2 linked regions of the Roseobacter denitrificans OCh 114 genome follow. The protein of the gene in region 1 interacts with the protein of each later gene in a pairwise test. Links are inferred from orthologs where the notes say so. Each region holds a gene or a part of one and is shown in the gene's direction. Other genes may lie near its edges.

Region 1 (15,262 bases):
TCCCAGAGTGTTTGTCGAGCGGATTGATATCGAAGGCAACACCACCACGCTGGATCAGGTGATCCGCCGGCAATTCAACAGCGTGGAGGGCGACCCTTTCAACCCCCGCGAAATCCGCGAATCCGCTGAACGCATCCGTGCGCTTGGCTTCTTTTCCGCGGCAGAGGTGAACGCGCGGGAGGGATCTTCACCGGATCAGGTGATCGTGGATGTCGATGTCGAAGAGCAGCCGACCGGGTCACTGTCCTTTGGTGCGTCCTTTTCGACCAACGATGGTATCGGTTTTGCGATCCAGTTCACGGAACGGAACTTCCTTGGGCGGGGCCAGCGGCTCGGTTTGACGCTGTCAACGGCAGAAGATGATCAACTTTACCGGGTCAACTTTTTCGAACCGGCATTTCTGGGGCGGGATGTCGGCTTCGGGCTGCGGCTTGATGTTTCGGAAAGCACGAGTTCAACAGTGACATACGACACAGATCGCGCGGTGCTGACACCGTCGCTCAGCTTTCCGGTCGGGGCGAACTCGCGTCTTGAGTTGAATTACAAATACGACCAGTCGGAAATGAAGGATCGCGGTAGCGATTCTGATAATGGCCCGATCATTGGCCGCGATATTGACGAGGGTGAGCTCGTCAACAGCTCCATCGGGTACCGGTATGTCTACGATTCACGCACGACGGGTCTGGACCCGACGGCCGGGTATCTGTTCGAGTTCGGACAGGATTTTGCGGGTGTCGGCGGGGACAACACCTTTATCCGTACCAGCGCCAAAGTTGTGGGTGAGCGTAAAATATTCAACGAAGACGTGACGTTGCGCGCCACTCTCGAAGGCGGGGCCTTGAACTATCAAAGTGGTGCCAACCGGGCGGTTGACAGGTTCCTGCTATCCACGAACACGATCCGCGGCTTTGAGCCGGGCGGGATCGGCCCACGCGATTTGTCGGAATCCAACGAAGACCCCTTGGGCGGCAACCTCTTTGTTGCGGCGCGCTTTGAAGCGGAGTTTCCCGTCGGACTGCCTGAGGAATATGGCATCACGGGCGGCCTGTTCTATGATGTGGGCAACCTGTGGGATCTGAATGACGTTGACCTGAGCGGCGGCAGGGTCGTCGGCGAGAGCGGGTCGTTCCGCCATGTCATCGGCGTGTCCGTTTTGTGGGAAACGCCTGTTGGCCCGCTGCGGTTCAACTTTTCCGATGCGATCCGCAAGGAAGATTTTGACCGCGAACAGACCTTCGAAGTCACCGTCAACACAACCTTCTGATTTGTGATGCACCTGCGCCCGCTTGTTTACGGTTTGGCGTTTGCGGCGGTCTGTGCATTTTCTGCGCAGGGCCAGCCGCTGGTGCGGGCGCCGGTTGAAAGCCCCATCCTGACCATCGATTCCGATATGTTGTTTGAAGACAGCCGTTTCGGGCAGCAGACAATCGAAGAGTTTGAGGCCCTTGGCGCCGCTTTGGCTGCTGAAAACAGGCGCATCGAAGATGCCCTGGAAGCTGAGGAAAGGGAGTTGACCGAGTTGCGCGCAACGATGACGCCAACCGAGTTCAGGGCCCTCGCTGATGCTTTTGACCAGAAGGTGCAGGAAACCCGGCGCACGCAAGAGGCAAAGAACCGCGAGTTGAACAGCGAGTTGGAAAACCGGCGCGTGATGTTTCTGAACGCAGCGGCCCCGGTGCTGGAACAATTGATGCGCGAGGCCGGTGCCGCCGTGGTTCTGGAGAGGCGGTCTATTTTTATCAGCTCGAACGCCGTGGACATCACGCAGATCGCGATCAACCGGCTCAACGTGGTGCTGAACGGCGTGGAATTCGCCCCCGAGCCGCAATAAGCGAAGTGGTCAACCTTGCTCCGGGACGTGGGAGTTGGTAGTCAGGTCGCCAAGCCCTTGAAGACTAAAGGACCTCCGAGATGTCGACCAGCCAGACCAGCGCGGATATTCAACTGATCCAGCGTATCCTACCTCATCGCTATCCCTTTCTGCTTGTCGACAAGGTGGTGGAAATCGACGGCACCACATCCGCCCTCGGCATCAAGAATGTCACCATGAATGAGCCGCATTTTCAGGGCCATTTCCCGGGAATGCCCATCATGCCGGGCGTTACGATCGTGGAAGCCATGGCACAAACGGCTGCGGTCATGGTCGGTGTGACGCTGGAAATGGCGGATAAGGAAATGAAAGTGTATTTCATGGCAATCGACAAGGCGAAGTTCCGTCGCAAGGTCATCCCCGGTGATGTGCTTGAGATGCGGCTGAACACCCTGCGTGGCAAACCCGGCGGCAAAGTCTGGCGCTTTGGCGGTGTCGCATCGGTTGAGGGCGAGATGGCCGCCGAAGTCGAGTTTACCGCCATGATGGACATGGGCTGATCGTTGATGGGCAACATTCACCCCAGTGCTGTCATCGACCCCGGCGCGCAGATCGACCCGAGCGCAAGGGTCGGCCCGTTTTGTGTGGTGGGTGCGCAGGTCACGCTGGCCGCGGGGGTGGAACTGAAAAGCCACGTCGTGGTCACGGGGCGGACCTCCATCGGGGATGATACGGTCGTTTTTCCCTTTGCCGTCGTCGGTGAAATCCCGCAGGATCTGAAATTCAAGGGTGAGGCGACCCGGCTGGTGATTGGCCAGCGCAACCGTATTCGTGAACATGTCACCATCAATTGCGGCACAGAAGGCGGCGGTGGGGTGACGCGCATTGGCGATGACGGGCTGTTCATGGCAGGGTGTCACGTGGCCCATGATGCTGTGATCGGGAACCGCGTTATTCTGGTCAATTCGGTCGCCATTGCCGGGCATTGCATCCTTGAGGATGATGTGATCGTCGGCGGATTGTCCGGCGTGCATCAATTTGTGCGCATTGGCCGCGGGGCGATCATCGGGGCGGTCAGCATGGTGACCAATGACGTGATTCCCTATGGTCTGGTGCAGGGTCCACGGGGTGAACTGGATGGTCTGAACCTTGTCGGTCTGAAACGTCGCGGCGTGGAGCGGGCAGATATCACGGCCCTGCGCGCCGCCTTTCAGATGCTGGCGCAGGGAGAGGGCACCTTTCAGAGCCGCGCGCAGCGCCTCAAGGAAGAAACATCCAGTGACTATGTACGTGAGATTGTCGAATTCATCACATCCGACAGTGACCGTCATTTCCTGACGCCACGCTGATGCTGGCGCTGATCACAGGACGCGGGGGGCTTCCGGCGCGGGTGGCAGCGGCACAGACCGCACGCCCGCTGGTCTGTGTGCTGGAGGGTTTCGCCCCAGAGGGGCTTGACGCGGATATCACCTTTCGTCTGGAGCATCTCGGTTCCTTCATCGCGCAGCTGAAGGAGCGCGGCGTAACATCCGTTTGTTTTTGTGGCGCGATTGAGCGTCCACCCTTTGATCCGGCGGCGCTTGACGGTGCCACTGTACCGCTTGTGCCGACATTGATGCAAGCCATGGGGGCGGGGGATGATGCAGCCCTGCGCGCCGTGATGGCGTTGTTTGAGCAGCAGGGCTTTGAGATTGCAGCCGCCCATGTGCTTGCACCTGATATTCTGGCCCCGGAAGGGGTCCTGAGCGAGGCGCAGCCTGATACGCAGATGCAGGCGGACATCGCGCGGGCGGATGACGTTTTGCAGGCCTTGTCACCGGTGGATGTGGGGCAGGGCTGCGTCGTCGGGCAGGGTCTTGTCTGGGGCATCGAGACCATTGGTGGCACGGATCATCTGTTGGCGACCCTTCCGACCGCTGTGCGCCGCGCGCGCGCGGTTCTGGTCAAAGCGCCCAAAACCGGACAGGATATGCGCGCGGATTTGCCTGCCATTGGCCCTGACACCGTGGAGGCTGCCGGGGCGGCGGGTCTGGCGGGCATCGTGATCCAAGCCGGGGCGATGATCTTGCTTGATCCCGAAGCCACCATTGCGGGCGCGAACAAGACAGGGCTGGTCCTGTGGTCGCGCGCAAGCGCGTGAAACGGGCGTTTATCATCGCGGGCGAGCCGTCAGGGGACAAGCTGGGCGGTGCGTTGATGGTTGGGCTCAAAACGCTGTCGCCGGGAATCGCATTTGATGGTGTCGGCGGACCCTTGATGCAGGCCCAGGGGCTGGAAAGCCGCTTTCCCATGGATGAGCTTAGCGTGATGGGGATTACAGAGGTTTTGCCAAAATACCGCGCCTTGAAAGCGCGCATACGTGAGACGGCGCAGGCGGTGATCGCGAGTAACCCAGACGTGCTTATCACCATAGATTCGCCTGATTTTTGTTTTCGGGTGGCCAAGCTGGTGAAAAAATCCAGCAGCATCCGGACGGTGCATTATGTGGCCCCGACCGTCTGGGCGTGGCGGCCCGGCCGCGCGGCCAAGATATCGAAATTTGTTGATCACCTGTTGGCGTTGTTTCCATTCGAACCTGCCTATTTCACACCTCATGGCATGGCGTGTGATTTCGTGGGCCATCCGGTGGTCGCCGAACCTGTCGCGACACAAGATGAGGCGGAAGCGTTCCGGGCAGAGCATGACATCGGATCCGCGCCGCTTTTGATGGTTTTGCCTGGCTCAAGGCGGGGGGAGGTTGCGCGTCTGGCGGATGTTTTCGGGGGTGCGATCTCACCCGTTCTGGCGCGGCACCCGGGACTGAAAGTGGTCGTGCCCGCCGCCAGACCCGTGGCGCAGCAGGTCAAGGAAGCCGTCGCACAGTGGCCGGTGGCGCCGGTTGTGATTGATCCTCGCGACATGGCCTCAGAAGATGCAGCTTGTGCGAAAAGTGCCGCGTTTCGTGCTGCCGATATTGCCCTTGCGGCCTCGGGTACCGTGTCGCTGGAACTGGCCGCGTCACGCACGCCGATGGTCGTGGCCTACCGCATGCATTGGCTCAGCTACAGGCTGATCCGCGCGATGGCTTTGGTGGATACGGTGACCTTGGTCAATCTGGTATCGGACACGCGTTTCGTGCCTGAATTTCTTGGTCCGGACTGTGAGAGTTCTGCTATCGGACAGGCTTTGATAGATGTGCTGAAAACCCCGTCTGATCAGGTGGAGGCCATGCAGATTACCATGGAGCGGTTGGGTCATCGGGGGGAGGCACCCGGGCTGCGGGCCGCCCGCGCGATCCTTCATCGAGCGGGGGTGTAATCCCAAGGACACGCTGCGCGTGACACGATCTGAGCCGCCCTCACGGGCGGGATTGGCGCCGGTTCATCCCTTGTGAATCCATCCGCCGCCGTAGATCCGGCTGCTGTCCGTGTCATAGAAGACGCAGGCCTGGCCCGGGGAAATGCCTTCTTCGGGTGAGGTCAGTTCGACGGTTGCTTCGGTGTCGCTGATCGGGCGGATGATGGCGTCGGTCGGCGGGCGCGTGGAGCGCACCTTAACGGCGAGGTGCCATGCATCCCGGGATTGGAAGGGTTCATCGCCAAGCCAGTTGATTTCGCGCACGGGCACGGTGCGTGTGGAGAGCATGGATTTGGGGCCCACGACGACCTGGCGCGCCTCTGCGTCGAGTTTGATCACGTAAAGCGGTGTGGCAAGCCCGCCGATGCCCAAGCCGCGCCGCTGGCCGATGGTGTAGTTGACCACACCGTCATGTCGCGCCAGAACGCGACCATCGGTATCCACGATATCGCCCGGTGCCGCTGCTTCGGGGCGCAGTTTTCGGATGACGCTCGCGTAATCCCCGTCTGGTACGAAACAGATATCCTGACTGTCGGGTTTGTTGGCCACGCTGAGCCCATATTTTTCGGCGAGCGCACGCGTGTCTTCTTTCGAGGGCAGGTGGCCCAGCGGAAACCTCAAAAAGGCGAGTTGTTCCGGGGTTGTCGAAAACAGGAAATAGCTCTGGTCGCGGTTTGCATCCGCGGCTGAATGAAGTTCGGCGCCGTATGGGCCCGATTTGCGTTGAATATAGTGTCCAGTCGCCATGCAGTCCGCATCAAGGTCCTTGGCGGTTTCCAGCAGATCCTTGAATTTGACGCGTTCATTACAGCGGATGCAGGGAACCGGCGTCGCACCGCCGAGATAGCTCTCTGCGAATTCGTCGATCACCGCGTCCTTGAAGATGTTTTCATAATCCAGAACGTAGTGCGGAAAGCCCATTTTCTCGGAGACACGCCGCGCGTCATGGATATCGAGCCCCGCACAGCACGCACCTTTCTTGGCAAGCGCTGCGCCGTGATCATAAAGCTGCAGGGTGACGCCCACCACATCATAACCTTCTTCTGCCAGCATTGCAGCCACGACAGAACTGTCCACACCCCCTGACATGGCCACGACCACGCGCGTTTCAGCGGGTGGTTTGGCAAAGCCAAGCGAATTTAGCGTCGGCGATGGGTCGAGGGGCATATGTCGTCTCCGGGATATACGAGGGAATATAGGAAAATCCTAATTACTCTCAAGAGCGCGCTTCATCGGTCTTTAAGGTGAATTCGTCAAGCTGTGGCAAACGAGTTGAATATAGGTAAGTGTATGTATCTCAAGAAAGTCGATGGTCCGCGCTCCGTCACCCTTGCGGATGGAACAGTCATGACTCAAGCGGATCTGCCACCAGTGACCACAAGGCGGTGGGTGGCCTCACGTAAAGCGGCTGTTGTGCGCGGGGTGGCCTATGGGCTGATTCCCCAGAAAGAGGCACTGTCGCGCTACCGGATCAGTGAAGATGAATTCCATGAGTGGGTGAAAGCGGTCTCTGAACATGGTGAAGATGCTCTGAAAGCAACAACTTTACAAAAATATAGACAACCTTAAGTTGATAAGCTAGTTTTTGGTATCACGGTAACGTGCAGTTAACCTTTTAAGTTCACGGTTAACGCGAAGATAAAATGATAGGCCTTTGCGGAGATTAATATGCGCGTACTGCTCGTGGAAGATGACCCCACAACGTCGAAGAGTGTCGAGTTGATGCTGACCCATGCAAATCTGAATGTATATGCAACAGACCTGGGAGAAGAGGGGATCGATCTTGCCAAGTTGTATGACTACGACCTGATCCTGCTGGACCTTGATTTGCCCGATATGAATGGTCACGAGGTTCTGCGTCAGTTGCGCCTTGCGCGCATCGAGACCCCGATCCTGATTCTGTCGGGCGCCGATGATACCGAAAACAAGATCAAGGGTTTCGGGTTCGGCGCGGATGACTACCTCACCAAACCGTTCCACCGCGAGGAACTCGTGGCGCGCATCCATGCCATTATTCGCCGCTCGAAAGGGCATTCCCAATCGGTGATCGAGACTGGGCTGATCTCGGTAAACCTGGACGCCAAAACCGTCAGTGTAGACAACAAGACAGTGCATCTGACCGGCAAGGAATACCAGATGCTGGAGTTGTTGTCGCTGCGCAAAGGTACGACGCTGACCAAGGAAATGTTCCTCAACCACCTTTATGGCGGCATGGATGAACCGGAACTCAAGATCATTGATGTTTTCATCTGCAAGCTGCGCAAAAAGCTGAGCAATGCCACAAATGGTGAAAACTACATCGAGACTGTCTGGGGGCGCGGTTATGTCCTGCGAGACCCTGAACCCTCGCAGATTGATGACACGCAACGACTGGCTGTAGGGGCCTGAACAATACCGACAGGCGCGACAGCAATTTCGCGTCTGTTTTGTCAGATCAGTCATTTCGCAAAACAACTGGACCTCTGTGCGACCTATGCCTAACTACGTGTGAGCAAATGGCAATCGAACAGGTCCCATGGATTTCGCCCCCCTTGACAGTCTGACCGAAAAAGCGGCGAAGAAAGAGCTGTCCAAGCTCGCAGATCTTCTGGATCAGGCGAATACCGCGTATCACGCAAACGACGCACCGATTATATCTGACGCTGATTTTGACGCATACAAGCGTCGCAACCTTGCGATTGAAGAACGCTTTCCCCACCTGAAACGCGCCGACAGCCCGACCGATCGCGTCGGCGCAGCGCCGTCAGCCGGTTTTTCCAAGGTGGTTCATTCGATCGCCATGCTGTCACTGGCCAATGCCTTTGACGAGGCAGATGTTTCAGATTTCGTTCAGCGCATTCGCAAACACCTTGGGTTGAGCGATATAGAGGCGTTGAGCTTCACATCAGAGCCAAAGATTGATGGCCTATCACTGTCTCTCAGATATGAAAATGGTACTCTCGTTCAGGCCGCCACCCGTGGCGATGGGGCGATTGGTGAAAACGTCACCGAAAACGCGCGAACAATACCGGATATCCCCGAACAGATCTCAAATGCCCCCGATGTTCTCGAAGTTCGTGGTGAAGTCTATATGTCTCACGCCGATTTCGAAGCGTTGAATGCCAGGCAAGCTTCGGCAGGCGCAAAACTGTTTGCAAATCCCCGGAATGCAGCGGCCGGGTCCTTGCGCCAGCTTGACGCGCGTATCACCCAGAGCAGACCGCTCAGGTTTTTTGCATATGCCTGGGGAACACTCTCCGAGCCTTTGGGGAAGACGCAAATGCAGTCGATCGAACGCCTGCAAAGCTTTGGGTTTCAAACGAATGACTTGACCGAAAAATGCAATGGACCAGAAGAGTTGCTGGCGCAATACCGCCGCATCGAAGAGCGCCGCGCCTCCTTGGATTATGACATTGATGGGGTCGTCTACAAAGTGGATGATCTGGACTTGCAACGTCGGCTGGGCTTTCGCTCCACCACGCCCAGATGGGCCATCGCACATAAATTTCCTGCTGAGCTTGCCTGGACCGAGTTGCAGGGTATCGACATTCAGGTCGGTCGCACCGGTGCGTTATCCCCGGTCGCGCGCTTGAAACCTGTCACTGTCGGCGGTGTCGTCGTGTCAAATGCCACGCTGCACAACGAAGACTACATCGCAGGGCGCGACAATAAGGGCGATGTTATCCGCGGTGGCAAGGATATCCGCGTGGGTGATTTTGTGCAGGTGTACCGTGCGGGGGACGTCATTCCGAAAGTGGCTGACGTTGACCTTAAAAAGCGACCTGCGGATGCAATCCCATATGTCTTTCCGGCAACCTGTCCGGAATGTGGCAGTGACGCGCTGCGCGAGGCAGGCGATGCGGTGCGCAGATGCACCGGAGGCTTGATTTGCCCGGCGCAGGCGGTGGAACGGCTCAAGCATTTCGTATCACGCGCGGCATTCGACATAGACGGTCTGGGTGCCAAGCAGATCGAGCAGTTTTACAAAGATGGTTGGATATCGGAACCGGCTGACATCTTCACGCTGCGCGACCGATTCGGATCCGGCATTCAGCAATTGAAAAACCGTGATGGCTGGGGGGAGAAATCGGCAAACAACCTCTTCGATGCCATTGATGACAAGCGACAGATTCCTTTGGCGCGGCTCATTTTCGCCCTTGGGATTCGCCATGTGGGCGAAGCGGCGTCCAATCTGATCGCGCAACACTATTCTACCTTTGATGCCTTCGAGAAATCGATGCTGGCCGCGCAAGACAAGGACGGCGAGGCATGGGATGACCTGCTCAGCATCGACGGTGTCGGGACGGTCATGGCGCAATCGGTCATTCATGCGATGGGCCAAGCGGCCGAACGTGCATCCATCGACCGCCTCGTGGCCCAATTGGACGTGCAGCCGTCAGAAGCTGTCGTGACGGACGGCAGCCCGGTGGCGGGAAAGACCGTGGTGTTTACGGGCACGCTGAGCAAAATGACCCGCGCGGAAGCCAAATCACGGGCCGAAAGCCTTGGGGCAAGGGTTGCCGGTTCCGTGTCAGCCAAAACCGACTTCCTTGTTGCAGGACCCGGCGCAGGTTCAAAGGCCAAGAAAGCCGCCGAACTCGGTGTTCAAACCCTCGACGAAGACGGCTGGCTGGCACTTATCGAGGGCTTATGAGCGGTCGTCCGGAAGCTCTGTTTGGCCTGTTTTCATCTCTTGAAACCCTTGACGGAGTTGGACCCAAAACAGCTGCGAATTTTGCCGGTCTGGGCGTTCATGCGCCGCGGGATCTGCTTTTCACCTTGCCGATAAACGTCCTCGACCGGCGACACCGCAATACGATTGAAGGGCTTGATTGCCCGACGATAACAACCGTTGCGGTCACCATCGGCGCGCATCGGCCACCCCGCACAAAGGGAGCGGCCTACCGTATTTCTGTTGTCGACGCGGAAGCTGCGTTTCAACTGGTTTTCTTCCATGCGCGGGGCGACTACCTCGCACGTATCTTGCCGCAGGGCAGTCGCCGGGTCGTATCGGGCAAGTTGGAGCGTTTTGACGGGGTGTACCAGATGGTGCATCCCGACTACATCTTGTCAGAGACCGAGGTCGACACGATCCCGCCTTTTGAACCTGTGTACCCCTTGACCTCCGGGATCACGCAAAAGGTGATGTTCAAGGCCACGCGGGCGGCATTGAAACTGCTCCCTGATTTGACCGAATGGATCGATCCCGGCCAGATACGCAAGGCCGGGTGGCCTGATGTCAGGGAGGCTTTTACCCTTGCACATCGACCTCAGGCGCCTCAGGATATCTCGATCACTGCCGCCGCGCGCGAGCGTCTGGCCTACGATGAAATGTTTGCACATCAAATGACGCTTGCCCTTGCGCGTTTGACAGAACGTCAGAAGAAAGGCCGCGCGACCCATGGCACGGGCGATTTGCAAATGCGATTGATTGAATCCTTGCCCTATCCGCTGACCGGAGCGCAGCAACGTGCCATCGCGGATGTGAACCGTGATATGGCGGAAGCGGTCCGCATGAACCGTCTGCTTCAAGGGGACGTGGGTGCTGGCAAAACGCTTGTTGCGTTTTTGGCCCTGCTGCGCGCGGTTGAAGGAGGCGGGCAGGGGGTTTTGATGGCCCCAACGGAAATTCTGGCGCGTCAACACCTGCAAAGCCTGAAACCCATGGCCGAGCATGTTGGCGTCAGGCTGGATATATTGACCGGGCGGGACACGGGGAAAGAGCGTACTGCAAAACTGGAGGACCTCGCAAATGGCAACATCGGGGTTTTGGTTGGCACCCATGCTGTTTTCCAAAAGGGCGTGACATTCAGTGATCTGCGGCTGGCGGTGATTGATGAGCAACACCGTTTTGGTGTCCAGCAAAGGATGGCGCTTGGGCAAAAGGGCGCAGCGGTTGATGTTCTGGTTATGACCGCGACACCGATCCCGCGATCCTTGGCATTGGCGCAATTCGGGGACATGGATGTGTCTGTATTGGATGAGAAACCGCCGGGCCGGATGCCGATCAAGACCGCGCTCGTGAGCGTTGATCGTATGGAGGAGGTCGTGTCGCGCCTGTGCGCCGTGGTAGAGGGCGGGCGTCAATGCTATTGGGTGTGTCCGCTGGTGGAAGAAAGTGAAGTGGTCGACCTGACGGCGGCCGAGGACCGGTTCAAGAAGTTGCGTGCGGCACTTGGCGAAGGCGTAGTGGGTCTTGTGCACGGACAGATGCCGGCGGCGGAGAAAGATGCCGCGATGGCGGGCTTTGAGTCGGGCCAAACCAAGGTGTTGGTTGCCACGACTGTCATCGAAGTGGGCGTGAACGTGCCGAATGCGACGATCATGGTGATTGAGCGGGCAGAGTTTTTTGGGCTTGCACAGTTGCATCAACTCAGAGGGAGGGTCGGGCGCGGCACGGCGGCATCGACCTGTTTGCTTTTGTACCAACCGCCTCTTTCAGAAAGCGGTCAGCGGCGGCTGGAGGTGCTGCGTGAAACGGAAGACGGGTTTATGATCGCTGAAACTGACCTGAAGATGCGCGGTGCAGGTGACGTCATCGGCACGGCGCAATCGGGGCTGCCGCGGTTCTGGATAGCGGATCTGGAGCGACAGGCCGGGTTGATGCAGATCGCACAGTCGGACGCGCGCAAGCTGCTTGCGGATGATCCGGGCCTTGCGACGCCAAGAGGGCAGGCCGCCCGCATGCTTTTGTGGCTCCTGCGCAAAGATGAATCAATCCGTTTGATTACAGTGGGTTAACACTTTTGCTCCCAAATGTTCTTAAAAAGTTCTTTACAGACCGTAAATAAAATGAGAACAAATAGGCAACATACGAGAGGCGGAGGCAAGATGTTTACTCAACTGAAAAAAATCGCACTGCAATCACAGGGAACGCTGGTGCAGGACGCGCTCGGCCTCAGCGCCTTGGTTGTGATGCTGATTGTCGCGCTTCATCTTCCCACGTTTATCTGATTTCTGCCTGCATTCCCATGTCGTTAAGGCTGTCACACCTCTTCCCCAATCAGGTGTCCTGAGATGACCACTGCCTGTTTCACATCTCACTAGGTTCGTTTTGGCAGCTGGCCCGATCCCCACATGAGAATGCTTAACTATGCCGCCGCCCGCAGGGTGCGCGGCATTTTTTTATTCGAAACTATAGGCAAGCCTGAGCCCGCCCCAATGACGACCCTGTACAAAAATCGGAGCAGAAAGGTCTTTCATCATTTTGAATGCGCCACCACCCATGTCGCGGCGATAAACCTGCAAAAGGAAGGGTTCAGTATTGCGGCCCGCCTTCAGACCTACCCGGTCATCAAAAATGCGACGGTTGCGGCAATTGGCCGTGTTCCAAACCGGATCATTCGTCTGTGGCTGGGAGAATTTCTTGTTATGTGAGGGCAGATACCCGTTCACGTCGACCGCGGCGCAGAATACGATTTTCGGGTCAAAGCCCAATGCCGGTTCCTGAATGGCCGGCATGATCTGATCCATAAGCCGCGTCGATTCGGTCATGAACTGCTCGGGATTCGTGTCCGGTATGGGGCGGTAACTTCGGTCGAACAGGCGGGACATGGAGATCTCACCCCGGCTCAGCGCGGTTTCCATTTGCGAAGCCACTTCGCCGGCCAGTCTGGTGACCTCATGGATGAAACGGGCATCCGCAGTTTCATTTCCCAGCAAGGCGGTCGACTGTACAATTGTTTCCGATGTGTCAATCAAGTTGAGGATACGGACATGGGTCTCTTCAACGCCGGAGGTCGTATCCTTCACAGCGCTTTCGATCTCGGCCAGAGCTGGTGTAAACTCCGAAATCGCCCTGTCCACTCGGTGTGCCTGTTCGGAAATGCGCTTTGCCTGCGTATCGGCCGCCGAAACCGAGGCTTCGACGCGCCCCAGAGCGGCGTCAGTGTCCCCGGTGGCTTCCAGAACATCGGACGCCTGTTCGGCGATGCCGTTTGCCTCCTGACCCAATGTGAAAATCCAGTCAGTGAGCGTTTCGACATTCTCCGTGATTTGCACGGCGGCACCGCGCGTCTGGCGTGACAACTCGTTGATTGCCTCTGCCACGACCGCGAAACCGCGCCCGGATTCGCCGGCACGCGCCGCTTCGATCTTGGCATTGATGGCAAGCGTATTTACCTGCGTTGCGATACTGGCGATTTGCTGGTTGTTCCGCTTCACCGCATCCAGGGTATCGGCCACATCTTGTGTTCGGCTTGATACCTGCTGAACCCACCCTGCGACCGCACGTGATTTTTCACCGGTCTGGCGTACCATCTCGGCAGAAGCGACCACATCAGTAACGGTCGTTTCAGTCTGTTCGGCCATCGCTTGCACGGCTTCGCGCACATCTGCGTTGGCCGCCGACATGTCCCGCGCCCGTGCGGTGACGATCTTCAGCCCGCTGGTCTGGGCATGGGCGTGGGCCTCAACCAGATCAAGAAAACCGGCGATGTCTACGATCTCATATCCGAGAGCGGCGGCGGCGGATGAAAGGCGATTAACATCAGTTTGTGCAGACAAATGTTGGGGGACTTGCATAGGACCTCACAATAGGGCTGTGGTGAGGTTTTGGCAGGATTTTCCTTAAAAAGTGCTAACCATAACCGAGGTTCACGCACAATCTGATTGCGCAATTTGCGCCATCGCCTCGCATGTCGCCTCGATGCACAACAGGATGGAGGCATGGCGGTTCTTGTACTCGCGCGCAGGCTCGAGCACCTCGAAACCATCAAACGGCGCTTGTGGCACCGGGCCGCCCTCTTTCAGCATGGCCCGCAACGCATCGCGCGCCTGTGTCATCTCGGCAAGGGTGCGGCCCATGACTGCCGCGCCGGTCACAGCCGCTGCCGCCTGTCCCAATGCGCAGGCCTTCACGTCCTGTCCGAACGCAGACACGCGCCCATCCGTCAACGCAACATCAACGGTTACGGCCGACCCGCACAGTGGTGAGCGTTTTTTGACACTCGCCATCGGGTCGCTCAGGCGCTCATGATGTGGTATCTCTGACGCAAGCGCCAGGATCCGCCCTGAGTAAAGCTTTATTAGATCAGTATCCGTGGCCATGGCTGTATTCTCGGTTTCGTTTGTCTGCCCCTCCATACATAAGGGGCAAGGAAGAAGATGCAAAAAGGTTTTTCGGCATGTCTGACGCAGCAAATGATACCAAGGTCCGTTTTGATCCTGAGAGGCTTACCTTCAATGAGGCCGGTTTGGTGCCGGCTATTGCGCAAGATGCTGAAACCTCTGAGGTTTTGATGTTGGCTTGGATGAACGCCGAGAGCATTGCGCGCACGCTTCGCACGGGGCGAGTGACCTACTGGAGCCGGTCACGGCAGGCGTTCTGGGTCAAGGGTGAAACCAGCGGCCATGTTCAGGAACTTGTTGATTTGCGGATAGACTGCGACCGCGACTGCCTGCTTGTGCTGCTGCGTCAGACGGGTCCTGCCTGCCACACCGGGCGTCGCAGCTGTTTTTACACCGGGGTGCGTGACGGGCATGAACAGGAACTGATGACCCCGCAGGACTAGACCGCAAGCCCGACCATGGCCCTGATGTCCTGCGGCGCGCACCCCTCGTCGCGGAATTTTGCCAAAGCCCGCGCATCATCACGTTTGGCCAACCGCTTGCCGGCATCGTCGCGGATCAGTCGATGGTGGTAATAGTCGGGTGTCGGCACATCAAGCAGGCGTTGCAGGATCACGTGGATCTGCGTCGCCTCGGCCAGATCTGCGCCGCGCACGACGGTGCTGACATTCTGGGCGGAATCATCGACGACCACCGACAGGTGATAGGAGGTGCCCATATCGCGGCGCGCCAGAACGATATCCCCGATGCGCGTCAACGCGGTCGCGGGCTCAATTGAAACCACCTTATGCGTCCCTGATCCGGTCTCCTGATAGGTAAGGGGGCTGTCCGCGATCAGATCCAGCGCCTTGGCCATATTCAGCCGTATCGCGGGCGCGGGGGGCCCACTGACAGCCTGGCTCCCTGCGCGGCAGGTGCCGGGATAGACCAGCCCGTCAGGTCCAAAAACTGGCGTGCTTCCTTCTTGTGGCGCGCTGGCGGCCAGTTGGATGTCCTTGCGTGAACAGGTGCAGGGATACGTCACGCCCAGCCTTTCGAGCCGCGTCAGCGCAGCCCGATAAACATCAA
Region 2 (15,372 bases), 2.4 Mb from region 1 along the record:
GGCGTGATCACTGGGCTTTTCCCAGCCCCGCGCACCGCGAAGGATGCGACTGTCGTGACCCGCTGCGGCGATGTCCGATGTAGCCCAGACGTGATCCAGCCGCCGCCCCTTGTCCGCCGCATCCCAGTCCGCAGCGCGGTAGGACCACCAGCTATAGAGCCTGCCTTCGGGAATGTCCTGCCGGGTGATATCGACCCAGCCACCGGCGTCTTGCGTTTGCGCCAGATGCTCAACCTCGATGGGCGTGTGGCTGACCACCTTGAGCAGCTTTTTGTGATCCCAGACATCGTCTTCGCGCGGGGCGATGTTCAAATCACCCACAAGGATTGATTTTTCGGGCTTTTGCGCATGAAACCAGTCGCGCATTTCCGTCAGATAATCGAGTTTCTGACCGAATTTTTCGTTCACTTCCCGGTCCGCCACGTCTCCGCCCGCTGGCACATAGAAATTATGCACCGTCACGCCGTTTTCCAACCGGCCGGCAATATGGCGCGCGTGCCCCAAACCCGCGAAGTCTTCGGCGGCGGCTTCCTGCATCGGGATTTTCGAAAGGATGGCCACCCCGTTGTACCCTTTTTGCCCGCGTGCCACGACATGCCCGTATCCTGCGGCGGCGAAAGCCTCCAATGGCATCTTGTCGACCGGGCTTTTGCATTCCTGCAAACACAGGACATCGGGCAATTCCTCGGTCATGAGTTTCAGCACCAGAGCTTCGCGCAACCGCACAGAATTGATGTTCCAGGTTGCCAACGAGAACGCCATAGAAAAACTCCGCCATCTAGATTCTGCGGCACCCTAAACACTGCACGCCGCTGGCACCATGCCCAACCGTGACGGATCGTGTTTTCTTTTCCGGGGGAGGGGTGCAACCTGTGGAGCGGGCAAAAAAAGACCGGGCATAAAGCCCGGCCAAGTCCAACAGGGAGGTGCATGTCATGACCCGGACATGCGCGGGTTCTCTATGGTGTAGCAAAGTATGGTTAACAGCGTCTTGATTCATATCAAAAACGGTAAGAAATCTCTTACGCCATTAGTCTGTATCCACCGGATTCTGTCACAAGCAGCCGTGCATTCGAAGGATCGGGTTCGATTTTCTGACGCAGGCGGTAAATATGCGTCTCCAACGTATGTGTCGTGACCCCGGCGTTATACCCCCAGACCTCGTGCAAAAGCACATCGCGTGCCACAACACCTTCGGTCGAGCGGTAGAGGAACTTCAGAATATTGGTTTCCTTTTCCGTCAGGCGGATTTTCTTTTCATCTTCGGTGATCAGCGTCTTCATCGCGGGCTTGAACGTATAGGGTCCAAGCTGGAACACCGCGTCTTCGGACTGCTCGTGCTGTCTGAGCTGGGCACGAATCCGTGCCAGAAGCACCGGAAACTTGAAGGGTTTGCTGACATAATCATTCGCGCCTGCATCCAGCCCCAGAATCGTATCGGCATCGCTGTCGTGCCCGGTCAACATCAGGATCGGGCTTTTCACGCCCTGTTTGCGCATCAAACGGCATAATTCGCGACCGTCCGTATCCGGCAGTCCCACGTCAAGGATCACCAAGTCATACAACGCCTCCTTGGCCCGCACCATCGCATCCGCACCATTCGCCGCCTCAAAGACATCAAAGTCTTCGGTCATGATCAACTGTTCGCTCAGCGCATCTCGCAGATCATCATCATCATCCACCAACAGGATTTTCTTTAACTGTGCCATCTGACGCCTCCGTTTCACTTCCTAAGACTTGTGCATTTCACAGCGATCTCACAAGCTTATGCGCAACCGCCTCACGGCCTCGTGTTACAAAGCCGTCCAAATGTTTCAATTCCGTCCGAATTACCCTAGATCGAGGCATGAAATGTCAGGCATTGTAACATCATGAGCTTCTCACCCGACCAAAATGAATTGATAGCCCGCGCGCGCGCGGACCTGCGGATGGGCGTACCCGTCGTGATTGACGGCGCGACGCCACTGCTTGCAGCCCCGGTGGAAACGCTCAATGCCGCGCGGCTGGGTGATGTGATGGCCCTGTCGCAAGATGCGGTTCTGGTCATTACCGCACGCCGCGCCGCGACGCTCAAGGCGGCCGCCTATGATGGCGATCTGGCCCGGGTGAAACTGTCCCCCGATGCGACACTGGCCTGGGTGAACGGGGTCGCGGACCCGGCGGGTGATCTGATGAACCCGATGAAAGGGCCTCTGGCCTGCGCGCGCGGTGGGGACGCCGAAACGCACCGCTTTGCCATTCAACTGGCGAAAGCCGCGCGCTTGTTGCCAGCGGTTGTCTGCGCCCCGGTGGACAATGCGCCGGCCTTTGCGCAGGCGCATAACCTCGTGTGTCTCGCGGCGCAAAGCGGACAGGCGATGCTGGATGCCTCAAGCCCCTTGCACGCGGTGATCAGCGCGCGCCTGCCGATGGAGGTATCAGAGGCCGGGCGATTGCATGTGTTCCGGCCCGAAGACGGCGGTGAAGAGCATTACGCCATTGAAATCGGCAGGCCGGATCGCGCCGCCCCGCTGCTGACAAGGCTGCATTCCGCCTGTTTCACCGGGGATCTGATGGGATCGCTCAAATGCGACTGCGGTCCACAGTTGCGCGCCGCCCTCGCGCAGATGGGAGCGGAGGGGAACGGCGTGCTTCTGTATATGAACCAGGAAGGGCGCGGCATTGGTCTGGCCAATAAAATGCGGGCATATTCCTTGCAGGATCAAGGGTTTGACACGGTCGAAGCCAACCACCGGCTCGGGTTTGAGGATGACGAACGCGACTTTCGCCTCGGCGCCGCAATCCTGAAATCCATGGGGTTTTCCAAGGCGCGGCTGCTGACGAACAACCCGCGCAAGGTCGCCATGATGTGCGAAAACGGCATCGACGTGACCGAACGTGTGCCGCTTCATGTGGGCGAGAACGCGCATAATCACGCCTATCTCGCGACGAAAGTCGCCAAATCGGGCCATCTGAAATGAAGCCGGATGATATGGTTGTCACGCCTCGGGGCCTGCGGTTTCAGGGGCAGCTCTTTCCCTGCAGCATCGGGAAAACCGGCATCACCCGGCGCAAGAAAGAAGGGGACGGGGCCACCCCCACGGGCATTCACCGGATTGTCGGCATGTTGTACCGCCCGGACCGGATTGCAAAACCCGCAGACTGGGCCTTGCCCATCGGGCTGAATGATCTGTGGTCAGATGATCCGGGGCATGAAGATTACAACATGATGGTACGTGCACCCTACTCGCACAGCCACGAAAAACTGCGCCGCGCGGATCCCCTGTACGATCTTGTGCTGCTGACCGACTGGAACTGGCCCTACGCAGTCAAAGGACGTGGTTCTGCGATCTTCATGCATCAGTTTCGCCGCCCCGGGTTCCCGACCGAAGGGTGTATTGCCCTGTCGCGCGGGAACTTGCGCCGCATCGCCCCGCGGATCACGCTTCAGACACGGCTGATTGTACCGTAACCCCCGGTCACGCCGGAACGCGCGCCCCGAAGATCGCCGACCCGACGCGGATATGCGTGGCCCCAAAGGAAATCGCCTTTTCGAAATCGTCACTCATGCCCATGCTCAGACCCGCAAGGCCGTTGCGCTCCGCAATCTTGGCCAGCAAGGCGAAATGCAGCGACGCCTCTTCGTCAATTGGCGGAATGCACATCAAGCCCCTGACGGGCAGGTCGAGCGCGCGACACTCCGCGATAAATGCGTCGGCGTCGGACGGCGCAACACCTGCTTTCTGCGGCTCTTCCCCGGTGTTGACCTGAACGAACAGCTCCGGGCAGTGCCCTATTTCCTGCGCGAGCCGGGCACAGGTCTTGGCAAGCTTGGGCCGGTCGAGGGTATGAATGGATTGAAACAGATCAAAGGCCTGTCGCGCCTTGTTAGTCTGCAAGGGGCCGATGAGGTGCAGATCAACGCCGTCATGGTCATCGCGAAACGCGGGCCATTTGCCTGCCGCTTCCTGCACCCGGTTTTCACCAAAGCAGCGGTGGCCCTCTTTCAGCACCGCTTCCACCCGCTCATTCGGCTGCACTTTGGACACGGCAATCAGCTTGACCGACCCCCTGTCGCGCCCCGCCTGCGCCACCGCTTTTTCGATACGTTGTGAAATGTCACTCAGGCTCATCATGTCTCTCGTCTACTCTGCATGGACAACATAAACCCGTTGTCCAAAAGAAAAGGGGCGGACCCAAAGGACCGCCCCAAATTCACGATGTTACTTTCAACTTAGAAGTTGAAGATCACACCCAAGTCACCAACGGTATCGCCGAGGCTGTTTTCACCGATACCACCTTGGAGGCGTACACCGCCACCGAGGCTGTGACGGAAGCCGACGGCGTATGCAGTGTCGTCACCTTTGGTCGCTGCGAACGAGTCGTCGCTGTCGAGGCCGTTATCGGATACAACGAAACGAACGTCTGTTGCTGCACCGACTGGTACGGCAACGGATGCACCAAGCGCTACGGAGTCTTGATCATCGCTATCGGCTGCAAGCAGCGAGAATGCGAAGGAGCCGAGGTCGCCGTTGAAGGACAACGCCCAGAAGTCCGTATCGTCGAAGTCACCGCCATCAACGTTACCAAAGGCAGCACCGACACCGAAGTTGCCGAATTTGTAGCCGGCACCGATCTGGTACTCTTCTGTTGCTGAGTCCAGCGCGTTGTCAGAATAAGACGCACCGAATGTGAAATCGCCAACGGTGTAGCTGGTTTTGATCGTTGGATCGATCTCGTCGCCACCGTTGATGCCGCTGATGATGCTACCGGTTACGAAGTTGCTGGATGTTTCAGCAAAGTCTGTAAGGCCGATGCCGTTACCGTAGTAATCAACAACGTCGCCGGAGTCGATCAGGTCGGATGTGTTGCCAAGGAACACGTTGAAGCCGCCGGCGCGTACGCCAAATTCAGGCGCTTCTACGACGTTGCCGCCGCCGGAACCTTGACCGTCGCCGTTGTCGTTGGATTCCAAACGCAGACGTGCGCGGAACTCGACGCCGCCGTCTGTTTCAGTTGTACCAACAACGTTCAGGCGGAAACGCTGGTCCAGCTGTGTGTCGCTGCGATCGCCTGCATCGTCAGCGCCGTCGTTGTAAACGATACCGAAGCGACCGAAGCCGTCGAACGTGATGTCGGCGGCGGCCATTCCGGCTGTCGCGACAAGCATCGTGGATGCCATAAGAATCTTTTTCATGTCTCAATCCCTCAGGGTTAGATAGTGTCTGGGGCGTTTGTGCATCCCGGACGTGTTCATCGTAATGTCGCACGACCCCGCCAATCTCAAGCCAAGACAAAAAAAGTCTCCGAGTTTCCAAAAAGCTGGTGCTGGATTGCCACACCCCCATCAGGCCCCTTCAGAGGACCCATTTGATGCCTGCCGCTTGCGGCACCCCGGCAAGTGAAGTAAGCCGTTGTAAAAGGTCTATCGAGGCGGATTTTCGATGCAGAAGATATGGGTCACACAGATAATTACGGGCATGGCCGTGGCCGCCGCGCTGTCAGGCTGCGGCGTCGCGACTCCCTCGAATGCCGTTATCGGTCCTCAAGCGGGCGACAACTTCACCAGCCAACGCGATAGAAACCGATCGTCCGGCACCACGATCTGGGATGCGTTTCGTGCTGGCGGTGGGGAACAGACCGTCGCAGTGAACAAATACCTTTGGGCCGCATCACTCGAAGTGCTGAATTTCCTGCCCGTTGAGTCGGTTGATCCGTTCACCGGGGTCATCATTACCGGTTTCGGCACACCGCCGGGCAGCGGGCGGGCCTATCGCGCGACCATTCTGATTGATGATCCCGCACTTGACGCGCGCTCCCTGAATGTGTCGCTGCAGACACGCAACGGGCCTGCCAGCGCGCCTGCCGTTCAGGCGGTCGAAAACGCCATCCTTAGCCGGGCGCGCCAGCTGCGCATTGCGGATGATGCGCTCTAACCGGGACTGCACGTTGCAACGATGAAACGCAGCACAGGCCCGATCCAATTCCCGGCGCCGGGCTCCGCACAGATGACGGTTCCCGGCGCTCTCACGTCAAGAAGGACGCCGTCATGACGCGTTACACCCCAGCCGAAATCGAAGCACGCTGGCAAAAGGCATGGCGCGAAAACGAAGTTTTCAAAGCCATCCGCTCCGCAGACAAACCCAAGTACTACGTGCTGGAGATGTTCCCCTACCCGTCCGGGCGCATCCATATGGGACATGTGCGCAACTACACCATGGGCGACGTCATCGCGCGCTATAAGCTGGCGACCGGGCATAATGTGCTGCATCCCATGGGCTGGGACGCCTTTGGCATGCCTGCGGAAAACGCCGCCATGGCCATTGGCGGGCATCCCAAGGACTGGACCTATGGCAACATCAAGGACATGCGCGACCAGATGAAGCCGTTGGGCCTGTCCATCGACTGGTCGCGCGAATTTGCCACCTGCGATCCGGAGTATTATGGCCAGCAGCAGGCGCTGTTCCTCGATTTTCTGGAGGCGGGGCTGGTCTATCGCAAGAACGCAATCGTCAACTGGGACCCAGTGGATATGACCGTTCTGGCCAATGAACAGGTCGAGCAGGGGCGCGGCTGGCGCTCTGGTGCCTTGGTTGAGCGGCGGGAACTCACCCAGTGGTTCTTCAAGATTTCGGATCATTCCGAAGAGTTGCTGAGCGCGCTGGACACATTGGAAAACTGGCCGGCCAAAGTCCGCCTGATGCAGGAAAACTGGATCGGCAAGTCGCGCGGGCTGCAATTTGCCTTTTCGACGATTGACGGACCCGACGGCCATGACCGGATCGAAGTCTACACAACCCGGCCCGACACGCTGCTGGGTGCCTCCTTTGTCGGCATCTCCCCGGATCATCCGCTCGCCAAACTTCTCGAACGCGATAACGACAATGTAGCGGCCTTCTGTGCCGAATGCCGCAAGGGCGGCACCACCGAAGAAGCCATCGAAACCGCTGAAAAGCTGGGTTTTGATACCGGCCTCCGGGTGCGCCACCCCTTTGACACGGCTGCTGAACTGCCCGTTTACATCGCGAATTTCATCCTGATGGATTATGGCACCGGGGCGATTTTCGGCTGCCCCGCACATGATCAGCGCGATTTCGAGTTCGCAACCAAATACGACCTGCCCATTATCTCGACCTTCCTGCCGTCACAGGACGCCGATGAGGTACTGAGCGAAGCCTTCGTGCCGGCAAAAACCGAAAAAGTGTTCTATAACAGAGGCTTTGCCGGGGCGGAATTCCAGACGGGACTAGAGGCGATTGATGCCGCCATCGACTTTTGCGAAAGCAACGGCATCGGTCAGGGCGTCACAAAATACCGCCTGCGCGACTGGGGTCTGAGCCGCCAGCGCTATTGGGGCTGCCCGATCCCGGTGGTGCATTGCGACGATTGCGGCGTGGTGCCGGAAAAGAAAGAAAACCTGCCCATCGAACTGCCCTATGACGTCAGCTTTGACACCCCCGGCAACCCGCTGAACCGCCACCCCACGTGGCGCGACACACCCTGCCCCGCCTGCGGAAAACCGGCGCAGCGTGAAACCGACACGATGGACACCTTTGTCGACAGCTCATGGTATTTTGCCCGCTTCACCGCGCCGCGTGCCGAGACGCCGACCGTCATGGAAGACGCGCAATACTGGATGAATGTCGATCAATATATCGGCGGCATCGAACACGCGATCCTGCACCTGCTCTATTCACGATTCTTTGCCCGCGCCATGCAGATGACCGGCCACCTGCCCCAAAGCGCGATCGAACCTTTCGACGCGCTGTTCACCCAAGGCATGGTCACGCATGAAATCTACCAGACCCGCGACGCAAACGGTCGCCCGGTCTATCATCTGCCCGAAGATGTCACGGATGGCAGACTGGCGGATGGCACCGAGGTGGAAATCATCCCTTCGGCCAAAATGTCGAAATCCAAGAAAAACGTGGTTGATCCGCTGGGCATCATCGCAAGCTATGGCGCGGATACCGCCCGCTGGTTTGTCCTCTCCGACAGCCCGCCCGAACGGGATGTGGAATGGACGGCATCAGGCGCCGAGGCCGCCTTCAAACACCTGACCCGGGTCTGGACCCTGAGCGAACGCATCGGCAAAATGGACAAAGACGCCGCCGGGCAAGGGGATGAGGACCTGCTGCGTGCGATGCATGTCTGTATCCATGATGTGACGATGGGCATCGAATCCTTCGGGTTCAACGCGGCCATTGCCAAGCTCTACGCCTTCACCGCCAAGCTGCAGAAATCCAAGGCAGGCTACGGCGCACAACGCACTGCCATCATGACACTGGCGCAACTGATGTCCCCGATGACGCCGCACCTGGCCGAAGACATCTGGGCGCATCAGGGCGGCGACGGGCTGGTGACAACCGCGCCCTGGCCCAGGGCGGACGAGGCGATGCTGGTCTCCGATACCGTCACGCTGCCGGTTCAGATCAACGGCAAGCGGCGCGCCGAAATCGTCATATCCGCTGATTTAAGCAAGGAAGAAGTTGAAAAAATCGCCCTTGCGGACCCGGCTGTGATACGCTCCCTGAATGGGGCCACCCCGAAAAAGATCATCGTCGTACCGGGACGGATTGTGAATGTCGTCGTATAGCCGCCGCAGCCTGCTTTTCCTGCCCCTCGCTCTGGGGGCCTGCGGCTTTGCGCCGGTCTATGGAACCGGCAGCACCGGCAGCGCGCTGCAAAACGCGGTTGAGGTCAGTGACCCCAATGACGTGGACGGATACCTTGTCGTGCGCCGCCTCGAAGAGCGTCTGGGCCGCGCCGCACAACCCACTTACAAACTGACGCTGGCAGTTGACTCCAAACGCGAAGCGCTGGCGGTGAACCGAAACAGCAACATCAACCGCTACAACATCGTCGGCACGGCGAACTACGTTCTGGTCGAACAGGCGACGGGTCGGGTTGTCACGTCGGGCTCCGTCGATAACTTCACCGGCTCCTCGGCGACAGGCACGACCGTCGCGACGCTGGCCGCCGAACGGGATGCCCGCGAGCGGCTGATGTCCCTGCTCGCAGACCAGATTGTCGTCCGCTTGCTGAGCACCGATCTGACATGAAACTCTCCACCCGCGATGCTGTTTCCTACTTCGCGCGCCCTGACCCGGACAAGACCGGCATTCTGATTTACGGCGCGGACGCCATGCGCGTGGCCCTGAAACGCCAGCAATTGCTGGCCGCGCTTTTGGGCAAGGAGGCCGAGGAAGAAATGCGCCTGACGCGTCTGAACGGCGGTGATCTGCGCAAGGACCCGGCGCTTTTGCTGGATGCTGTCAAGGCCGTGGGGTTCTTCCCCGGCCCGCGCGCCGCCTTCGTGCAAGAGGCCAACGAAAACACGGCCCCCGCAATCCTGACCGCCCTCGCCGATTGGCAGCCCGGGGATGCGCAGATCATTGTGACCGCCGGGGCGCTGAAACCAACCTCGAAACTGCGCAAGGCCTTTGAGGCCCATCCGAACGCCTATGCCGCCGGAATTTACGACAACCCGCCCACACGCGCGGAAATCGAAACGACGCTGGCTGAAACCGGCCTCGCCCTGCCGACAGGTGACGTGATGGCCGCCCTCAGCGATCTGGCGCAGGCCATTGACCCGGGTGATTTTCGCCAGACCATCGAAAAACTCGCGCTCTACAAATTGCACGACCCGGCCCCGATCTCCCTGCAGGACATCGCGGCCTGCGCGCCAACCTCGACCGAGGCGGATGTGGATGATGTCCTGATGGTGGTTGCCGAGGCGCGCGCCCATGAAATCGGCCCGATGATGCAGAAACTGATCGCGCAGGGGGCCAATCCGGTCGGCCTGTGTATCGGGGCGATGCGCCATTTCCGCGCCCTGCACCGGGCGGCCTGTGATACATCCGGCAGGCCGACGATATTTGGCCCCAACCGGGATCGCATGCTGGCACAGTCGCGCAAATGGGGCGCGGCCAAACTGGAAACCGCGCTCACCGTCCTGATGGATACAGACCTGCAACTGCGCTCTGCCGGGCAACATGCGCCGGGCATGGCGCTGGTCGAACGCGCCTTTATCCGCCTTGCCATGCTGGCGCCTCGATAACCGCGAAAGGAAACGCACATGTATACGGTCATCGGCCCCGTCAAATCCCGCGCCATGCGCGTCCTGTGGATGCTCGAAGAACTGGGCGAGGCTTATAATCACATCGACGCCGCACCCCGCTCCGACGCGGCGCGCACATATAACCCATCCGGCAAGGTGCCCGCGCTGCTGGACGGCACGGAGGTGCTGACCGATTCGATGGCCATCCTTACCTATCTGGCGGATAAACACGGCAAACTCACCGCACCGGCAGGCACAATTGCGCGGGCGCGGCAGGATGCGATGACCTTCTGGCTGTTGGATGAATTCGACGCGATCCTCTGGGCCGCAGCAAAGCACAGCTTCGTGTTGCCGCAGGAACAGCGCATGCCAGCGGTCAAGGACTCCCTCAAGGCAGAGTTCAGCGCATCCGCTGATCAGCTGGCCGCAAAACTTGATGGGCCGTTTCTGATGGGTGATCAGCTGACGGTTCCGGACATTCTGGCCTGTCACTGCCTGAACTGGGCTGTCGGTGCCGGATTCCCGCGCGTGGATGACAGACTATTCGCCTATGGCAAAAACCTGCGCCAACGGCCTGCGTTTCAGGCGGCGGCTGCGAGGTAATCCACCGCCCCGCGTCCCGCCCAGCGCCCGGTCGCAAGACATGCGGTTATCAGGTAGCCGCCCGTCGGTGCTTCCCAGTCGATCATTTCCCCCGCACAGAACACACCGGGGCGCGATTTCAGCATCAGACGATCATCCATCGCCGCAAAAGGCACACCGCCAGCGGTTGAGATCGCCTCATCCATCGGTCTGAGGCCATCGTAGCGAACGGCCAGTTTCTTGAGCGTTGCGACCCAGGCCTCGCGCGACGGACGTCCCGCCGCCGTCATCTCGAAGAAGAAGGCGATCTTGGCAGGCGACAGGCGCAGGGTGTTGCGCAGCCAATGCGCCAGCCGCAGCTTGCCCGACTTGCCGGCCAGTTCCGCTGCCAGCTTTTCGGCGGTGCGATCCGGTGCAAGATCCACGAACAAAGGCGCGCCCGCGCGCAAGGCCGGCGTAAGGCTGTAAACCCCGCCACCCTCCAGCCCGGTTTGCGTGATCGCCGCCTCCCCGCGGGAGGACATGCTCCCGGCCTGCCATGCGACCGATTTCAGCGCCACACCGAAATGCGGAGCCATGTGATCGCTCCACCGGATCGACACCGCCGCATTCGACGGCGCAAAGGGGGTCAGCGCGCAGCCCTGCGCCCCAACCGCATCAGCCCATGCGCCGTCCGACCCCAGCCGCGCCCAGCTTGCACCGCCCGTGGCCAGCACGGTAACATCCGCTGTCAATTTTTGCGCTCCAGCGGGTGTCTCAAAAAGCGCTGCTTCCTGATCCCAGCCCAGCCAGCGCCAGCCGGTGCGACGCTCAACCCCCGCTGCATCCAGACGCGCCAGCCACGCGCGCAACAGCGGTGATGCCTTCATCGCCTTGGGAAACACCCGGCCCGTTGAGCCTGTGAACAAATCCTGACCAAGCCCGCGCGCCCAATCCTGCACCGCCTGCGCATCAAAGCGCGCGATCATCGGGCGCAAAGGCGCTTCAGCCTCGAAATAATGCCGCATGAACGGGGCAAAGGCTTCGTCCTTCGTGAGGTTCAGACCCGATTTGCCCGCCATCAGAAACTTGCGCCCCACCGAGGGTTTCGCGTCACAGATGATCACGCGATGCCCCGCCGCGCTGAGGGTTTCGGCCGCCATCAAACCGGCGGGGCCCGCCCCGATCACCAGTGCTGTGCTCACGATGCGAGGTCCGGCACGCCGCCCTTGATCTCCACCACACGCTGCGGATAGGGGATTTCGATGTCATTCTCCTTGAGCGTATTCCAGATCAGGAAAAGCACGTCCGACGTGAATTTGTTCGGCCCGTCGTCAAAGCCGTTGACCCAGAATTCAACCGCGAAATCAATGCCGCTGTCACCAAACCCACGCAACTCGCAATCGGGCGGGTAAGGTTCATTCAGCACACCGGGGTGCGTGGCCACTGCCGCCTCGATCAGCGCGGGCACCCGGTTGATGTCCGTATCATAGCTGACGGAAAACGGGGCCTCATAGCGGTTGGCCGATCCGCTGTCGGAATAATTCACGACCCGAGTGGTGATGAAATCCTCGTTCGGCACCACGATCCAGCGCCCGTCAAAGGTTTCCAGAATCGCCGCGCGCGCGGTCATTTTCACAATGCGACCGGATTCGCCGCCATCCAGTTCCACATAATCCCCAACCGTGGCCTGCCCTTCGATCAGCAGGATCACACCGGAGATAAAGTTCGAGGCGATCTTTTGCAGCCCGAACCCGAGGCCCACACCGACCGCGCCCCCGATAAATGCCAGCGTGCTGAGGTTGATGCCCATGATGTTCATCAACAGCAAAAACGCGATGCCAAAGATCGAAAACTCCACCACCTTGGCGATCAACTGGCGCAGCGACGGGCGCATGTCCTGCTGGCTTTCGATGAATTGCGCACTCTGTCGGTTCGACCACCCGCCGAGCCAGAACAACACGCTGCCCGCGATCAGCCCCCGGATCAGGCTCATCACCGAGAACGAGATGTTGCCGAGGCTTATGGTCGTCTCGGTCAGCTTGGCACTCACCGCATCCAGCAGACCCAGCGCATAGATCGCAGCGATGGGGATCAGCACATATTTCCCCAGCAGCTTCAGCAACGGGTCCGAAATGATGTCCCGCACCAGCGTGCGCACGGCCAGAAACAGGAACACACGTTTGCCAAAGGCGATTACCGCGCCACTGTCGAAAATCGACCGAACGACACTTTCCCCAACCGCAGTGAACACATAGGCCAGCAGCGGCAACAGCAACGGCAGAAACATCAAAACCGTGCGCCGGGACCGCGCGATGATCGACTCCGCCTCCGCCGCCGGGGTCAGCAACCGCGTCAGCGTTCCGCGCAGCCGTGCCGCAGCAATCACCGCCAGCACATAGGCAAGCACCAACAAGGCAAACTGCGACCATGCCGCCGGGCTCAGCGCCCATGACTTCGCGATCTCCCATATCTGCAACGCATAGCCCGCCGCAAGCTGCACAATTTCCGGCTGCCCGGTGAGGTCAAACTCCACAGCCGCCTCCTCTTTATAAATCCACTCATCCGCCTTGCTGTGTGCCTGCCTGTGCCCTTCAGGGCAAGGTAAATGTCTGACCGGGGGCCGCCGCAGGGCAGCGTCAGACAGCCACCCGTGGGCGGCCCGCGGCTTCGACGGTAATCATCGCCTCGACAAAGACCTCTCGCGCCTCAACCCCGGCCGTTTTTATGTCGCGCGTCACGCTTATCTGAATATCAGCCGCCCCCGCCTGCGCGGCATCGGCGCGCGCGCGTTCGGTCAGCCACGCCTCAAGCGCCACCAGAGCGGCATCGCAATCGGTGAAATCCTGCGGCCCGCTGTCAAAATGAACGCGAAACATGCCATCGGATGGCGCGGTCACACTGCCTGCCCGGCGCATTGTCACGCGCCCGACCACTGCACCGATCGCATTCGCCACCCCTGCGTGTGCGGGCAAGACCATTTCGGACCGCACAGCGCGCCCGACCGCCGGATAATAGGTTTGCGCCGACGCCCCAAGCCCCACAATCGGCACATCAAGTGCCGCATCAAACCGCAGCAGACCGCGATGCGCGCGCAACCCCGCCTGCATCAGCCCATGGCGCGCCAGATCGCCCGCTGCGCCGCCGAAATCCGCATTCTCTTCGGCAAAGGCGGCCTCCAGCAGCGCCGTAACCGTCTGCTGCGTGAGTTGATCCACGATCATCTGCGCCATGTCCTGCGCCGTTCGCGCCAGCATCTCACCCGCGCCGGAGCGTCGCCGCGCCAGCAAAACCAACGCCTTGCGTGCGGCCTCGGCATCCCAATCCGCCAGCGTCCCCAGCACATGGCTCGCATCCGACGGGGTGACACCGCCCAATTGCACAAGGCCGCGTTCCACCAACCTGTTGAGCGCGCTGTGCTCAAGGCGGGCGCGCAGAACCGCGCCCAAGGGGTGGATGCCCGTGCCGATCCGATCCAGCAGCGTTGTTTCCCGCGCGCCCAGCCCCTCGGTGGATTGCCCCCGCACAGCTTGCACAAACCGCGCGTCATGCTCGCCCGGTGCTGCGGCGCGCAGGGCAGCGTCCAGGGCAGCATGCACGACCTCGGGCGCGTGATGCGCCATCAGCGACACCGGAATGACCCGGCGCGGCCCCAGCGTGATCGCGCGCGCCAATCCCCCTGACACCATCTCGACCGCGCTGTCCCCGCCAAGGCCTGTGGTGCGCATGGCCACCGCTTCGACCATCGTACGATAGGGACCGACCCGCGCCCCCGCCGGGTCAATCGCCGGGCGACCGTTCCGGAGCAGCGCGATATCCGTCGTCGTCCCGCCAATATCACTGACCAGCGCATCCTGCGCACCCGTCAGCCACCGCGCGCCCACCAGTGACGCCGCCGGACCACTCAGGATCGTCTCAATCGGATGGTGCCGCGCCTGTAGGGCCGAAATCAGCGCGCCATCCCCGCGCACCACCATCATCGGCGCCGTGATGCCAAGGGCGCGCAGCATATCTTCCGCCCGCCCGATCAGCCGGTCAATCATCCCCACAAGCCGCGCATTCAGCAGCGCCGTCATCGCCCGTTTCGGCCCGTTCAGCTTGGCAGATAACGCATGCGACGCGGAAACAGGCCGCCCCGTCACCTCTCCTATCAGCGCGGCAACCTCAAGTTCATGCGCCGGGTTGCGCGTTGCAAATTGCGCCGCGACGGCAAAAGCGCTTACGTCTTTTGCCTGCCCCCTCAGAAACTGGCGGACCTGCTCCAGATCAAGCGCAGCCACCTCAGCCCCCGCATGATCATGCCCGCCCGAACAGATCAGCACCGGGTCGCCTTTCAGCGCGTCACGCAGGCCATGAGTGTCCAGATCACGTTCCTGAAAGCCGATCAGAATCAAAGCGATCCGCCCGCCCTGCCCCTCCACCAGCGCATTGGTGGCCAGCGTGGTCGACAGTGAGGCCATGGACACATCAGCGGGAGCAACCGCCCCGTCACGCAATACCGCCCGCACGGCGGCGCCAATGCCCTCGGCCAGATCGTGCCGCGTGGTCAGGGATTTCGCCGTGGCGATGACCTCTTTTTCATCACGGATCAAAACCGCATCCGTATAGGTGCCGCCCGTGTCCACACCCAGCAAGATCGGCATGCATTCTTCTCCTGTTACCGGGTTCGATCTAACAAAACAAAACGCGCGGTCCCGCCTGTTTGCGTCACTTCCTACCCAGTTGCGCCACCGCCCAGCGCGCCGCATCCGCCACGGCATCATCCGGATCAT

What was found.
Region 2: the proteins of ligA (region 1) and leuS interact in binary tests that used the Escherichia coli proteins (3 or more experiments, as listed by UniProt). The link is inferred for Roseobacter denitrificans OCh 114 from one-to-one orthologs.

The regions. Positions count from the first base shown.
Region 1 is NC_008209.1:2,476,950-2,492,211, forward strand. Bases 7,237-10,220 are described here. They hold ligA (NAD-dependent DNA ligase LigA), read left to right. Parts: upstream 7,237-7,661; coding sequence 7,662-9,779; downstream 9,780-10,220. Other genes in these bases: ctrA (response regulator transcription factor CtrA), read left to right, coding at 7,237-7,534; recG (ATP-dependent DNA helicase RecG), read left to right, coding at 9,776-10,220. Outside these bases: outer membrane protein assembly factor BamA, read left to right, coding at 1-1,264; RD1_RS11940 (OmpH family outer membrane protein), read left to right, coding at 1,271-1,831; 3-hydroxyacyl-ACP dehydratase FabZ, read left to right, coding at 1,912-2,370; lpxA (acyl-ACP--UDP-N-acetylglucosamine O-acyltransferase), read left to right, coding at 2,377-3,159; RD1_RS11955 (LpxI family protein), read left to right, coding at 3,159-3,950; lpxB (lipid-A-disaccharide synthase), read left to right, coding at 4,007-5,107; tRNA 2-thiouridine(34) synthase MnmA, read right to left, coding at 5,171-6,313; RD1_RS11970 (DUF1153 domain-containing protein), read left to right, coding at 6,437-6,715; more of ctrA, read left to right, coding at 6,815-7,236; more of recG, read left to right, coding at 10,221-11,866; RD1_RS21390 (hypothetical protein), read left to right, coding at 11,957-12,079; RD1_RS11995 (methyl-accepting chemotaxis protein), read right to left, coding at 12,251-13,630; RD1_RS12000 (iron-sulfur cluster assembly scaffold protein), read right to left, coding at 13,721-14,173; hisI (phosphoribosyl-AMP cyclohydrolase), read left to right, coding at 14,251-14,637; tRNA glutamyl-Q(34) synthetase GluQRS, read right to left, coding at 14,634-15,262. UniProt on the Escherichia coli protein: DNA ligase that catalyzes the formation of phosphodiester linkages between 5'-phosphoryl and 3'-hydroxyl groups in double-stranded DNA using NAD as a coenzyme and as the energy source for the reaction.
Region 2 is NC_008209.1:40,706-56,077, forward strand. What follows is about bases 5,708-8,801. They hold leuS (leucine--tRNA ligase), read left to right. Parts: upstream 5,708-6,028; coding sequence 6,029-8,575; downstream 8,576-8,801. Other genes in these bases: RD1_RS00215 (DUF3576 domain-containing protein), read left to right, coding at 5,708-5,915; lptE (LPS assembly lipoprotein LptE), read left to right, coding at 8,562-8,801. Also shown: RD1_RS00185 (exodeoxyribonuclease III), read right to left, coding at 1-762; RD1_RS00190 (response regulator transcription factor), read right to left, coding at 1,023-1,709; ribA (GTP cyclohydrolase II), read left to right, coding at 1,872-2,960; RD1_RS00200 (L,D-transpeptidase family protein), read left to right, coding at 2,957-3,451; RD1_RS00205 (YggS family pyridoxal phosphate-dependent enzyme), read right to left, coding at 3,459-4,112; RD1_RS00210 (porin), read right to left, coding at 4,214-5,176; more of RD1_RS00215, read left to right, coding at 5,424-5,707; more of lptE, read left to right, coding at 8,802-9,041; holA (DNA polymerase III subunit delta), read left to right, coding at 9,038-10,039; RD1_RS00235 (glutathione S-transferase family protein), read left to right, coding at 10,058-10,642; RD1_RS00240 (TIGR03862 family flavoprotein), read right to left, coding at 10,621-11,805; RD1_RS00245 (mechanosensitive ion channel family protein), read right to left, coding at 11,802-13,136; RD1_RS00250 (hydantoinase/oxoprolinase N-terminal domain-containing protein), read right to left, coding at 13,240-15,243; tRNA epoxyqueuosine(34) reductase QueG, read right to left, coding at 15,308-15,372.